Regions from separate parts of the Neobacillus sp. BF23-41 genome, predicted to be linked through region 1. Evidence: predicted binding sites of a transcription regulator. Region 1 holds the regulator's gene; each other region holds the start of a gene.
What was found. The regulator Rex, encoded in region 1, represses fermentation and respiration genes when NADH is low (regulators of the CRP and FNR family bind a similar motif). The targets are predictions, from matches to a motif close to TTGTGAAATATTTCACAA.
Positions count from the first base shown of each region.

Region 1 (4,682 bases):
CTCCGCCAAATGTTGGTTCTAGCAGCTTGACGGTTTCTACGATCTGGTCTGTGTCAGTGGTGGCCAAGCAAATGGGAAAGGCATCAACATCTGCGAACGATTTGAATAACACGGCCTTTCCTTCCATCACAGGCATCGCAGCTTTTGGTCCAATGTTTCCAAGCCCCAGGACCGCTGTCCCATTGGATACAACTGCGACAAGATTGCCCTTCGAGGTATAATCATAGACTTTATTTTCGTCTGCATAAATGACCAAACATGGCTCTGCCACACCGGGTGAATAGGCAAGGCTTAAATCTTTTGCATTATGTACTGCCACCTTAGAATAAATCCCAACCTTGCCTTGGTGTTCCTTGTGCATTTTTAACGCTTCATCCCGTAAAATTGACATTGAATTTCCCCCACTTCCCGGCTAGTAACCGCTTGCATTTTATCTACCTACATCTTAGTGCATAAGAAAGTATTTTTATAGATTATGTAATTAAAAAAAGCAGGGATTTAATATACAAAAGGCCTTCCACAAATTTTGTGGAAAGCCTTTTTAACTAATTATTCTTCATCTATTTCGACCGTTGGATAATGCTTTAAAAAGTAGACTAGCGATTGAAGCTCCACAGCCAAGTCAATATGATGGACCCTTATTAATGGTGGAACATTTAACCTCGCTGGAGTGAAATTTAAGATCCCTTTTACATTCGCTTGGACCAGTCGATCGGTTATCATTTGAGCGGCAGGAGCCGGAACCGTTAATATCGCCACTGAAATATTAGTTTCTGATAACACCTTCTCTAAATCATCCATAGGATGAACGGGTACCTCGCGAATCATAGTTCCCATTTTGTCGGGATCCACATCGAAGGCGCATTCTATTTTTGTGTTATTATTTTTTAAAAAGTTATAGTTTAAAAAGGCAGTCCCAAGATTTCCGACTCCTATTAAGGCAACCTTAGTTAATTCATCCTGATCTAAGGTCTTTCGGAAGAAGGATATTAAGTAATTAACATTATACCCATAGCCCTTTTTTCCTAACGCACCGAAATAGGAAAAGTCGCGGCGAATCGTTGCTGAGTCTACCTTTACTGCTTCACTCAATTCCGCTGAAGAGACCCTTTGCTTGCCTGAACTTTGCAGGTTTTTTAGAAATCGATAATAGAGGGGCAGCCGTTTTGCTGTCGCCTGTGGTATTTTCGTTGTTTCATTACTCATAATCTCCCACACCCCATGAATGGTTTAGTTAAAAATTTATTTAACTCTTTCATCTCTTTTAAAATCACCGTTTTTACCGCCTGTTTTTTCGACAAGATACGTCGGTCCAATTACCATACCTTTATCAACGGCTTTACACATATCATAAACCGTTAAGGCACATGCGGATGCGGCTGTTAACGCTTCCATTTCTACGCCTGTGTTCCCCTTCGTTTTAACGGCTGCAGCAATATATAATTGATAGTTCTCATCCTTATCCTGTTCCCAAGAGAAAGAAATATTAACACCTGTTAATGGAATCGGATGGCACATTGGAATCAAATCCCATGTCTTCTTTGCTGCCATGACAGCTGCTATCTGGGCCACTGCTAAGACATCGCCCTTCTTCATCTCATTATTAGTTATTTTATCATAAATTTCTTTACTAACGGTAATGCTGGAATGAGCAAGCGCCGTACGTGCCGTTTCCGGCTTATCACTGACGTCGACCATTTTTGCTCTGCCTTCTTCATTAAAATGCGTAAATTCTGCCATATAAAAAATCCTCCCATCAAATCATACACTATTTTTCCTTATATGTGTGTGAAACTTTGAACTATATATTACATTTTATGTCGGTTTAAGACTTCACTCCGCTAATATGGCGAGCAGTTTATTGCCGACATACCGGGAATAAGGTACACTTATCCTATGTAATAGAGGTGAATGAGAATGATTTTGCTACAGGTTAATCAATTACAAAAATATTATGGTGCTGACCTTATTTTATCGAATATTAAGCTCGAATTACAAACTCGGGACCGTGTTGCCCTTGTTGGACGCAATGGGGCGGGAAAATCGACATTATTGAAGATTATAGCCGGACACTTGTCACATGATGGCGGAGAAATCATCAAGCCAAAAGAGGTGACGATTGGCTATTTAGCTCAAAATACTGGGTTAGAATCATCATTATCCATATGGGATGAAATGCTGACGGTTTTTGAACCGCTGCGATTAATGGAAAAACAACTCCGCACACTTGAAGAACAAATGGCTGATCCCCTCGTTTTTGAAGACAGTGGCAGGTACGAAAGAATCCTAAAAGAGTACGATCATCTTCAGGTCAAATTTAAAGAACTGGGAGGGTATCAGTATGAGGCAGAGATGCGCTCCGTCCTTCATGGGCTGAATTTCCATGACAAATCCTTGATGATATCTAGTTTAAGCGGCGGGCAAAAAACTCGTCTAGCCCTTGGTAAACTCTTGTTAACCAGGCCTGATATCCTAATATTGGATGAGCCCACAAACCACCTTGATATTGATACGCTTTCCTGGCTGGAGCAATATTTACAAAGTTATCATGGGGCGATTTTGATCGTTTCCCATGACCGCTATTTTTTAGATAAAGTTGTTACTCAAGTTTATGAAGTTTCCCGTAAGCAAATCCAAAGGTTTACAGGCAACTATAGTTCTTACCTTGATCAAAAGGCGGCAAATTATGAGCGTGATTTAAAGCTTTTCGAAAAACAACAGCAAGAGGTCGCGGATCTCCAAGACTTTATCAACCGGAATTTAGCGCGGGCATCGACAACCAAACGTGCCCAAAGCCGTCGTAAAAAGCTTGAAAAGATGGAGATGATGGATCGTCCATTAGGCGATGAAAAGTCTGCTTCCTTCTCGTTTGAAATTGAAAAACAAAGCGGAAATGATGTTTTAACAGTGGATTCACTCGCTGTTGGGTACGAGGGTGATATGGTTTCAGAGTCCATTTCTTTCCGGGCCTATAAAGGTGAAAGTATCGCCTTGGTCGGACCGAATGGTATCGGCAAATCAACACTTTTAAAAACAATAATCAAAAAGTTGCCTGCACTTGATGGAACCATACTCTATGGGACAAACCTTCAGATTGGGTATTACGACCAGGAGCAAGCTGAATTGACCTCCAATAAGCGGGTCTTAAATGAACTCTGGGATGACTATCCACTAAAAAATGAAAAAGAAATACGTACGGTGCTCGGTAATTTCTTATTTTCTGGTGATGATGTCTTAAAAATAGTTTCCACCTTAAGCGGCGGTGAGAAAGCCCGTCTAGCATTAGCTAAACTGATGCTGGAGAAAGCAAATGTGTTAATTTTGGACGAGCCTACCAACCACCTTGACTTAGATAGTAAGGAAGTTCTAGAGAATGCTTTAATAGATTACCCGGGCACGATATTGTTTGTCTCACACGATAGGTATTTTATTAACCGGATTGCCACAAAGGTCTTAGAACTTAGTCGTCATGGAAGTACAGAATACCTCGGGGATTATGATTATTATTTAGAGAAGAAACTAGAGCAGGAAGAACTTGCGGCACTAGCCATGGCCGCAACAGCAAAAAGGGCAGCACAAACGGATGCTTTTGAAAAAAACTCTTATCAACAGGATAAGGAAAGTAAAAAACAAGAGCGTCAGCGCAAAAGGAAATTAGAAGAAATGGAACAACGAATTGAAGAGCTAGAAGAGCAAATTCAAGAATTCGAGCAGCAATTATGCGAACCAGACATTTTTCAAAATCATGAAAAAGTGTTGGAAATCAACATAAAAAATGAAAAGGCAAAGTCTGAACTCGAGCACTTAATGGAAGAATGGGCGGAACTTGCTGAATAATTATGCAAAAACCAGGCATTCGCCTGGTTTTTTGTTTATTATGACAATTATCGACAAATTTTGATATGATGGCAATAATTCATTAAGTTATACACTTTTCCACATTCTTATTCACAATACAAACAGGACAGTTTCAATGTTATTTTTACTTTTCCACATTATCCACAATAAATTCCTTACTTATCCACATTATACACAGATAACACCCCACTTATCCACATTCACCAGTTTTTGATCTGCATTTTTATAAAATCTTATCAACAAAAAAACTCTTCTTATCCAGAAGAGTTATTCATTGTATATTTCGATATCCAGTCCCGGGTTGGCATTTAGGGAAAGGTCTGCTCTAATTCCTTTTTCGAACATCACGCTTCCAGCAGCAGCAATCATCGCTGCATTATCAGTACATAGGGATAATGGCGGAATCACTAATTCAATTCCAGGTTTCTCTGAAAAGGTCTTTTCCAAAGCATTTCTAAGGCCTTTATTGGCGGCAACTCCGCCAGCCACTAATACTTGTCCTACCCCATATTCAGCGACGGCCTTTTCTGTTTTCTTCACTAACACTTCAATCACGCTGGCTTGAAAGCTTGCAGCAAGGTCTTCAGGGGCAATTATCTCACCGCGTTGCTCGGCATTATGAACCGTATTAATAACAGCAGATTTTAAGCCGCTAAAGCTAAAATCATAGGAACCTTCTTCTAACCATGCCCGAGGTAAATTAATTGTCGGATTTCCAGCCTGCGCCAAACGGTCAATATGTGGACCACCAGGGTACGGCATGTTTAACGTTCGCGCAACCTTGTCGTAGGCTTCACCAGCAGCGTCATCCCTTGTTTCGCCGA
Region 1 covers NZ_JBGBPR010000017.1:2,364-7,045, reverse strand. The annotation lists gene ystJ (NADP-dependent malic enzyme) at 1-391, opposite strand, end outside; gene AB7942_RS21555 (redox-sensing transcriptional repressor Rex) at 550-1,206, opposite strand; gene moaC (cyclic pyranopterin monophosphate synthase MoaC) at 1,243-1,740, opposite strand; gene AB7942_RS21545 (ABC transporter ATP-binding protein) at 1,918-3,837, shown strand; gene tsaD (tRNA (adenosine(37)-N6)-threonylcarbamoyltransferase complex transferase subunit TsaD) at 4,126-4,682, opposite strand, start outside.

Region 2 (4,682 bases), on a different contig from region 1:
TCCTTACTTCATTGCCCAGATTTTTATTATTAAATCTCGATTACGATTTTCTCTGATTTAGCCCGTGATACACAGGTTAAAATGACGTTTTGGGCATTTTTCTGTTCCTCACTTAGGAAAGAATCATAATGTTCAATCTCGCCTTCTAACACATTAAGTTCACATGTGCCGCATCGTCCTACTCGGCAGGAATAGGGTACCTTAACACCTGCTTCAAGCAATGCCTCCAACAACGTTTTTTGTTTCGGTACATTCATGGTTAAACCTTCTGATGATTGCACTTGCACTTGAAAAGATGCAGCCGCTTGGACTTTGGGTGGTGTAAACCTTTCATAATGAACGCTAGTCCGTGGATAACCTATCTGATACGCAGCATTCGTAAAGCTAGTAATAAAAGTTTCTGGTCCACAAAAATAAACATGAGTGCCAATTGGATGATTTAGCAGTGAAGAATAGTCTAACCTTTTAGATTCTCTTTCTTGTGAAAAATAAAAATGGCTTTGTTTGGGGTATTTATTTTTCAAAAAATCATAGAAAGCGCATGAAGCTTTTGTTTTAGCAGCATAATGTAACTCGAAAAATCCTTCTCGACCTGCTAACTCTACCATCATTGATAGGAATGGAGTAATGCCGATTCCCGCTGCATAAAACACGTGATGCCTCGCTTTAAAGCTTAGTGTAAAGTGATTCTTCGGGTAACTAACTTGTAATCGATCTCCCACTTTTACCTGATGATGCCAGTAATGAGAGCCGCCTCTCGATGTCTTACTTAATAGAATAGTAATTTGGTAGCACTCTGTATCTTCCGGTTGATTGATTAAAGAATAGTGTCTTTCGATGGTGGTGTTTCTATCTTTTATATATGTAGTAATATGCGAACCACCACTAAACCCAGGCAGTTCTGACATACTAACTGGAGCTAGTGAAAATCGTTTAACATCTGGGGTTTCCTGGTGAATGGATTTCACCAATACTTCGATTGTTTTTTCCTGTTTCAATGGTATCCACCCCCTTTTAAAGTTTAGCAACATATCCTAGATAAGCATCCCTTAGACGAGAATAATGATTAGAAATCTCAAGTCTTAAATTGCAATAAATACAGTCCACTTCAACTTGTTCCGTGTTTTCAGTATCGATTGTAGTGATTCCATGACAACGGCCGCAAAACACATTTTTCTCCTTCTCACCATAGCCAATGTACTGCGCTTCTTCCTCGGAAAAACCAATCTCTTCAGCTAATTGTTTGATCGCCTTCAATTGATTCCAATGGGCAGCAATATAAAGGTAACTCCCCATCCTCTGTTCACTTAACCATGCAACCAAATCTGTAAATTGAACTTTGCCGATAAAAACCATTTCAAAAGAGAGATTTTTATCTACCACTTGGTCGATAATCGATTGTAAAATCGCACCCCCCTTCTCGTCGGTACAAAATAAATATTTTCGCTTTCCAGGTACAAAAGTTGCACTATCCATTAGCTAACACCCCTGTTTGTTAACTGTTCTTTTAAGTAATCGATGACAGCATCCTTGAAAAGAGATAGCCCTTTATAATCGACAATATGGGGTGGCAACTCACGAATGATCTGATAGAATTGCTCAGCCCATTCAGATTTTAAGGTTAATTTTTCTAATGAAAGCAAGTGGGTATGGATCGTAAACAGAATTCCTCCTGACCGAGGCAATCGGAATAACTTTTGCACTTCCACTCGTAAATGAACAAACTCACCAGCATTTTCCTTTGTTACCTCTTTCCTGCCTTTCCCCCAGACATCAAAGGTTTCAAGCGATGTATCTAAGCAATTCCCAGCCATTAAGGACCAATTTTTTCTCCACCAAGGGTAACCTGCCTCCAACTGCAACAGAAATTGGAGAATTCGCCCGTCCAACCCTCCCTCCTTAAATCCAGGGATAGGCTTATGAATTTCTCTAAAACTCATCCCTAGATCAAAAGCCAATGACCAATTAGCTGGAAAACATAACTGCCCAGCATCCAAGTATAAATCTCCGTCCCGCTGCATCATGAAGATGATGTCCTCTTGTACATGCCGCCCGATAAAATCTAATGGTTGGCATGGCAGAGTCGTTACATCACCAACAATAAAATCATGCTTTTCCTGAAGAATTTTATTTTCAAACGTCCACTTTTTACAATTCTTATCAAGATTAAACTTTTCAGGATAATAGGTTGCTAGATGGTCCATTACCAACTCAAGGATTTCCCATTGTCCATTCAGCGTATGTGGCAGTGATTGATAGCAGCGTTCAGGATGATGTTCGAGAAGCTGCCGCCTTAGCTTTATTTCCTCTTTATAATGAGGGGTAATTTCCACACTGTTAGAAAGATCTAACGGTGTCGAGTTATTTGAGTAACGATACACTACTTCTTTAAATGGGTATGGAAAGGATTCTAGTTCGGACGCCAGATGCATAATATCCTCCTTTACTGAAAATTCGTTATATTCATTGTAATAAAAAGGAAGGTAGAATGTGAATACCTATTTTTAAGTGGGATCACTTAAATGACACTTGGTCTGAAGGACAAAACTCAGTTGGAAAACTGGAGATCTGTCCTTTATAATGCCGATGATGGTCAAAACTCTCAAGGTATTATGGATAAAAGATCATTTCGTTTGAAATTTGTTCACAACTTTTTTACAAATATGTGAAATAGTGAACAATTTACCCTTATTTCAAAATAAGTTTGGTATAGTAACAATGTAGTTAACGAACAAACAAACAAACAAATAAATAAAAATAAATTAACAAGGAGTGTTTCGCATGGTAGTAAATTGGTTAAGAGAAAACAAAGTTGCCGCTGGAATTTTAACAGTTCTTCGCTTATATATGGGGTATTCTTGGATAACAGCTGGGTTCCACAAATTATCAGGCGGTTTTGATGCTTCTGGCTATCTAAAAGGGGCAATCGCTAATCCAGTGAAGGGGCCAGACGGCGCGATGGTTTATGGCTGGTATGTTGATTTCTTAAAGCATTTCGCCTTACCAAACGTTGATATTTTTAACACCATCGTCCCTCTGGGAGAGTTCTTAATCGGACTTGGACTTATTCTTGGATGCTTAACAACTGCTGCTATGTTCTTTGGACTTGTAATGAACTTTTCATTTTTCTTAGCAGGAACCGTATCACATATTCCAACAGATCTTTTCCTAGGAGCGATTATCCTATTCTCTGGCTACAATGCGGGCCGCATCGGTCTTGACCGTTGGGTTATCCCATTCATTCGTAACACAGCATTTAAAGGGAATAAAACAGTGAAACATAACGTTTAATACAAGTAAGCATGGGGAATGTCTTTCATAAACTCCCTTATCTACAACACTCTCCAATTGTCTTGTGAAGAATCTTGTGTGTGTGAAATTTGTTCATAACTTTTTTACAAATATGTGAAATAGTGAACAATTTACCCTAATTTCAAAATAAGTCAAGTATAGTAAAAATGTAGTTAACGAACAAACAAATAAAAATAAATTAACAAGGAGTGTTTCACATGGTAGTAAATTGGTTAAGAGAAAACAAAGTTGCCGCTGGAATTTTAACAGTTCTTCGCTTATATATGGGGTATTCTTGGATAACAGCTGGGTTCCACAAATTATCAGGCGGTTTTGATGCTTCTGGCTATCTAAAAGGGGCAATCGCTAATCCAGTGAAGGGGCCAGACGGCGCGATGGTTTATGGCTGGTATGTTGATTTCTTAAAGCATTTCGCCTTACCAAACGTTGATATTTTTAACACCATCGTCCCTCTGGGAGAGTTCTTAATCGGACTTGGACTTATTCTTGGATGCTTAACAACTGCTGCTATGTTCTTTGGACTTGTAATGAACTTTTCATTTTTCTTAGCAGGAACCGTATCACATATTCCAACAGATCTTTTCCTAGGAGCAATTATTATTTTCTCAGGCTATAATGCTGGCCGCATCGGTCTTGACCGTTGGGTTATCCCATTCATTCGTAACACAGCATTTAAAGGGAATAAAGCTGTAAAACATAATGTTTAATCCAAACAAAAAGCGACGCAGTCTTGGTCATCCTACCAGATTGCGCCGCTTTTTTTTAATACTAAAAACTATTATCTTCTTTTAAACTTTCTTTGTTCATATACCAATTGGTTACCTGTGTAAGGATGGCAAACATGAAAAAGAAATTCATCGCCCAGACATTAATGAACGGAGCCAACCCGCCAAATTCAATCGTTTCTAGACCTTTTAGCTTCATCACAATCATCGACTCGATAAAAATAAGCACAAAACCAACAACACCAGCAATAGCCGCTCTAATCATATCGTTTCCCCCAGAAATGATTATTTTTTAATTTATGTAAGTTACGAAAGTAGCATTTGTGACAATTTCATGAACATCTTCCCTTTATTATATTGCAAAAATGGGATTTACAACACCCTGAAAAATAAAAAAAGGCCCCCCCACATCAAATTCCATGTGGGTGTCAGGCACCATTCTTATCTTATTTTTTTTATAAATACTACCTTCAAGTAGTCCCCTTCTGGAAATTCTTTAATGGTTTTGAAATCGACGGGAAGTGAAAATTCTTCCAATTGTTTGTACCGGCCGCCAGATTCTCTAAAGGCAGCATCGATAAAGCTCTTGAATTTATCCATCCCAAAAGCGCTGCTGTTTGTGGATGCAACAATGGTTCCGTTGTC
Region 2 covers NZ_JBGBPR010000002.1:212,181-216,862, forward strand. The annotation lists gene AB7942_RS04175 (PDR/VanB family oxidoreductase) at 30-998, opposite strand; gene AB7942_RS04180 (dimethylamine monooxygenase subunit DmmA family protein) at 1,015-1,476, opposite strand; gene AB7942_RS04185 (heme-dependent oxidative N-demethylase family protein) at 1,476-2,432, opposite strand; gene AB7942_RS04190 (DoxX family membrane protein) at 2,782-3,291, shown strand; gene AB7942_RS04195 (DoxX family membrane protein) at 3,510-4,019, shown strand; gene AB7942_RS04200 (hypothetical protein) at 4,081-4,302, opposite strand; gene AB7942_RS04205 (class I SAM-dependent rRNA methyltransferase) at 4,479-4,682, opposite strand, start outside.
Region 2: AB7942_RS04190 (DoxX family membrane protein) is a predicted target of Rex. The motif match lies at 2,664-2,681, and genes of this name have one in related genera.

Region 3 (4,682 bases), on a different contig from region 1:
TGTGTGGGAGGAAGCGAAGGAAAATTCGGATTTTGCCTTATTTAGTCCTTACTTAGAAAAGCTTGTCGCGATGACAAAAAAGTTTATCACTTATTGGGGTCATGAAGATAATAAATATGATGTGTTATTAGATATGTACGAACCTGGCATCACAATGAAAGTTTTAGATCAAGTATTTGGTGAATTAAGAGATAAAATAGTTCCTTTGGTTAAACAAATTTCAAAATCTCCACATAAACCAAAAACGGATTTTCTATTTGAAAAATTTCCAAAGGAAAAACAACGTGAATTTAGTTTGAAGATCCTTGACAAAATAGGTTATAACTTTCAAGCAGGAAGACTGGATGAAACCGTTCATCCTTTTGCAATTGGGTTAAATCCTGGCGATGTCCGCGTTACCACCAAATATGACGAAAACGACTTTCGGACAGCAGTTTTTGGTACGATTCATGAAGGCGGTCATGCTTTATATGAACAGAATGTTTCTAAAGACTTGATTGGGACTCCTCTTTGTTCAGGAACATCAACTGGAATTCACGAATCTCAGTCTCTTTTTTATGAGAACATCCTTGGACGAAGTTTACCATTTTGGAAAAATAACTACGATCTTTTAAAAGAATATGCAAATGGTCAATTTGACCAAGTGGAAATTGAAGAATTCTATCGCGCTATAAACGAATCTAAACCGTCATTCATTAGAATTGAAGCAGATGAATTAACATACCCGCTCCATGTTATTATCCGCTATGAAATTGAAAAAGGCTTATTCAATGATGAGATCGATGTAAAGGATTTACCGACTATTTGGAATGACAAGTACGAAGAATACTTAGGAATTTGTCCTGAAAATGATGCACAGGGAGTTCTTCAAGATGTCCATTGGGCAGGAGGCAGCTTTGGTTATTTCCCATCTTATGCCTTAGGCTATATGTATGCAGCACAATTTAAGCATAAAATGATGGATGATCTCCCGAACTTTGATCAATTAGTCGAAGACGGTACCATTTTGCCGATAAAAGAATGGCTGACCGAAAATATCCACCAATATGGAAAAATGAAAAAACCGCTTGAAATCTTACAGGATGTTACAGGAGAAGGCCTAAATCCTAAATATTTAATTGATTATCTTTATGAGAAATATAGAAAGATTTATTTGTTAAATGAAAAAGGCTCATTGTGATTAAAGCAATGTAACAATAAAACAAAAGGGCTTCAATCGATGAGATTGAAGCCTTTTTCTTACAAGATAAGAAAATATAAGTTTTTGAACTTAGATAACTGTCTAGCTCCAGCGCCTAGGGGCTCGGGGTCATAACCCAATCCGTCCTGAAGGTTAAAAAGCAACCATCACGCCGGCTCGTCTTATGCCTGTCGCCCCTAAACAAGGCGCTTCCGCTTTTCTTATTACCATTTACTCCAAGTCTGAAATCCTTTTGAACCTGGAGGGGCATTTTGAATAATATCGATAAACGGAATCGTGTAAGCAAAAAGAATAAGGGCTGCTGCAATTCCAAGCCACAATTTCCAGTTTTCAAATACCATTGGTGCTTTTTCTTCAAGATTTTCTGCAACAGCAACAGGGAATTCCTCTTCCCCTTTTGGAGCAAAGAAGGCAAGATTGATAAATATGATAATAACCAGAATAATTCCTAGGAATAAAATGGTCCCGCCAACTGCTTGAGCGATTTGATAAGGAATCCATTCTGCTGCTTGCTTTGCCCCGCCGTAGGTAGAGAAAGCGGAACGTCTTGGACCGCCAAGGAGACCTTGGAAGTGCATTGCACCTGACATGAATGCCATTCCAATAAACCAAACCCATGCTTGGATTATTCCTAATTTATTCATTGCTTTTGTCAATTTACGTCCAGTTAAATGTGGTACCAACCAATAGGAGATCCCAAAGAACGTTAATACAACCGAAGTTGCAGCAGTTAAATGGAAGTGTCCTGTCACCCAAATAGTATTATGAACTACCTGGTCCATTTGATTGGATGCATTGATAATACCACCAGCTCCAGCAGGAATAAATGATGCCATACCAATAAATGGAACTGTGAAACGAGCATCTCCCCATGGCAGAACCCTAAACCAGCCAAACAGGCCTTTTGCTCCTTTTGAGCGACCATATCTCTCGAAGGTTGCGAAAAGAGAGAAGGCAGTCATTAACGATGGAATAATAACCATGAATGTTAGGATAACCTGTAAGAACTTCCAGGCAGGGTCAATACCTGGCTCTGTTAATTGATGGTGAAAACCAACCGGAATCGAGAATAGCAGGAACAAAATAAATGACAAACGTGCTAATGAATCAGAGAAAATTTTCCCACCAATAATTTTCGGGATAATCGCATACCAACACATATATGCAGGCAATAACCAGAAATAAACAAGTGGATGCCCAAAATACCAGAATAAAGTCCGACTTACTAACACATCAACAGTATCAACTAATCCAAGCGACCAAGGAAGTAATTGGAACAATACGGTTGCTGCAACTCCAAGAGTAGCAATAATCCACATGACTGTATTTATAACAGCCATAAAGCTTAATAACGGACTTGGCTTCCCAGGATTATTCTTCCTCCATTTTGCATAGGTCATGATTTGTGAAGCACCATCAATCCAGCTTCCTATAACGACGAAGGTTAAGCCTAAGTAAAATATCCAATGGGCTTTAAGAGGTGCATAAAAAGTGTAAAGTACGGATGCTTCCTTAAGTAAAACCATGGTAGCTGCCATTAAGGTACCGACTAACATGATCCAAAAACCGATCCAGCCAGTGCGGCGAGCAGCATTTGAATGACCGCCAGTGGTTCTGCTTACGGCAGCATACTGAAATCCCATAATAAAAAATGTCGTTAAAACCAATCCCATTAAGACACCATGGACGGTTAAGATTTGGTAGTAATCAATACCCCATGGAAGTTCCCATTTACCGGAACGGACAAGGGTTTGTAAAAGCCCCATTAAACCACCAAGTGCAAGTGCAGAGAAGGCAACAAAAAAGTGGGCCATTGAAAGCTTTGCATCACGAGGATCAACTTTTACTTTTGCTGCTGTCGAGTTAGCCATTATTTTACCACCTCAATCATCGAACTCATTAAATGGTGACCAGCACCACAATATTCATTACAAACAATTAAATATTCACCAGCTTTATCAAACGTGGTTGTATATTCGCTGACATAACCAGGTTCAAGCATCATGTTAATATTTGTGCCAGCTACTTCAAACCCGTGGACAACATCTTTGGTTGTAGCAATAACTTTTACCTTTGCCCCAACTGGTACTTCCACTTTCACTGGATTATAGGAGAACGCTGCAGCTACATATACTAATTCATAGTCCCAATCCTTACCTTCAACCTTATGTAATCCTGGTTTATCAAATGGTTTTGTTTGATCGACCTTATCCACATTAATCGTAGTTAAACAACTTGGCGGCTTGTTGCCAAGATAGAATGCGCTTACACCCACAACTGTCAAAAATACTACCAGTGCACTAATTCCGAAAGTTAGCCAAATCTTCTCGAACTTATGCATATGCATAATTCTTTCCCCCTTCAATTATTAAAAGCGTTCAACAAATAGGTAATAGACACTTACCCAAGTGACAACAATAAAAGCTCCCAATAAGAAAACGGACGCTAATGTCCCTTTAAGAGAAGAGCTGTCTTCTATTTCTGTTTTTTGGTTTGTTTTAAGTTCCGCCTTCGCCATCCCCCTGCACTCCCTTCAGAGTAGTTAAAATAAATGATTAGTTCTCTATCATAATACAAAACAATTGTGAAGAAAAAATAACAAAATTAGCAGTTCACAAAATGTTCATTCCTTAGATATCTACTATGTTAATATTATAAAATTGATGTAACAGTGATTTATATCACAATTGCCAGGGGGTATTTGTGACTAAAATGTGAACTATCACACTTTACCTGTGATAAAAGTAATTGAATAATCATTCACACACGAAATTAACCACCCTTTTTGAAATGAATGTCACACTTTGGAATCCTATAAATATGATATTAAGAAATTCATATTTTCCTTCAGAAAAGAGTGTGTTTTTGTGGAAAAATATTATTGTGATAATTGCCGCCTTTTGTATGACCAGGTAGAAATCTGTAAAATCTGCGGAACATTAGTAAAAAATAAAATTAAAATTGAAGTTCAAAAACAACCCGATAAAAAATAAGTTGAAAAAACATTTATAAGCATTTTTCTTGCTGTTTATTTAGAAATTCGGAACTGGAAATCATTAGTTAATGAATGAAATCAATATCCATTATATAATTTAAGAGCACAGCAACAACCTTCAAAACGTTTGCTTCCCAGAGTGGAAACTTTTGGTTTCCTCTTCATATAGGGAAGCTTTTTTTTTGCTTTCTGAAACTCTTGAATAAAAACCTTTAAACTGGAAAAAATACCCTTACATAGATTGAAGGAGAAAAAACATGCCTACAATTATTTCAGTTGCAGAGGTTACTCCCCCTTTTGAAGTTAACCAAAATCAAGCTTTGGAGTTTGCACGAGAGCTTTTCTCAGATTCCTTTAAGGATATTGAAAGACTTTTACGAGCTTTTCAAAATGGACAAATTGAAAAAAGACATTTTGTTAAAAATCTCGATTGGTTTAAAGAAGAACATACTTTTGAAGAAAAAAATTCTGCATATATTGAATCTG
Region 3 covers NZ_JBGBPR010000023.1:71,164-75,845, reverse strand. The annotation lists gene AB7942_RS24415 (carboxypeptidase M32) at 1-1,180, shown strand, start outside; gene AB7942_RS24410 (b(o/a)3-type cytochrome-c oxidase subunit 1) at 1,405-3,072, opposite strand; gene AB7942_RS24405 (cytochrome c oxidase subunit II) at 3,072-3,548, opposite strand; gene AB7942_RS24400 (cytochrome c oxidase subunit 2A) at 3,570-3,719, opposite strand; gene AB7942_RS24395 (type III polyketide synthase) at 4,454-4,682, shown strand, end outside.
Region 3: AB7942_RS24400 (cytochrome c oxidase subunit 2A) is a predicted target of Rex. The motif match lies at 3,914-3,931, and genes of this name have one in related genera.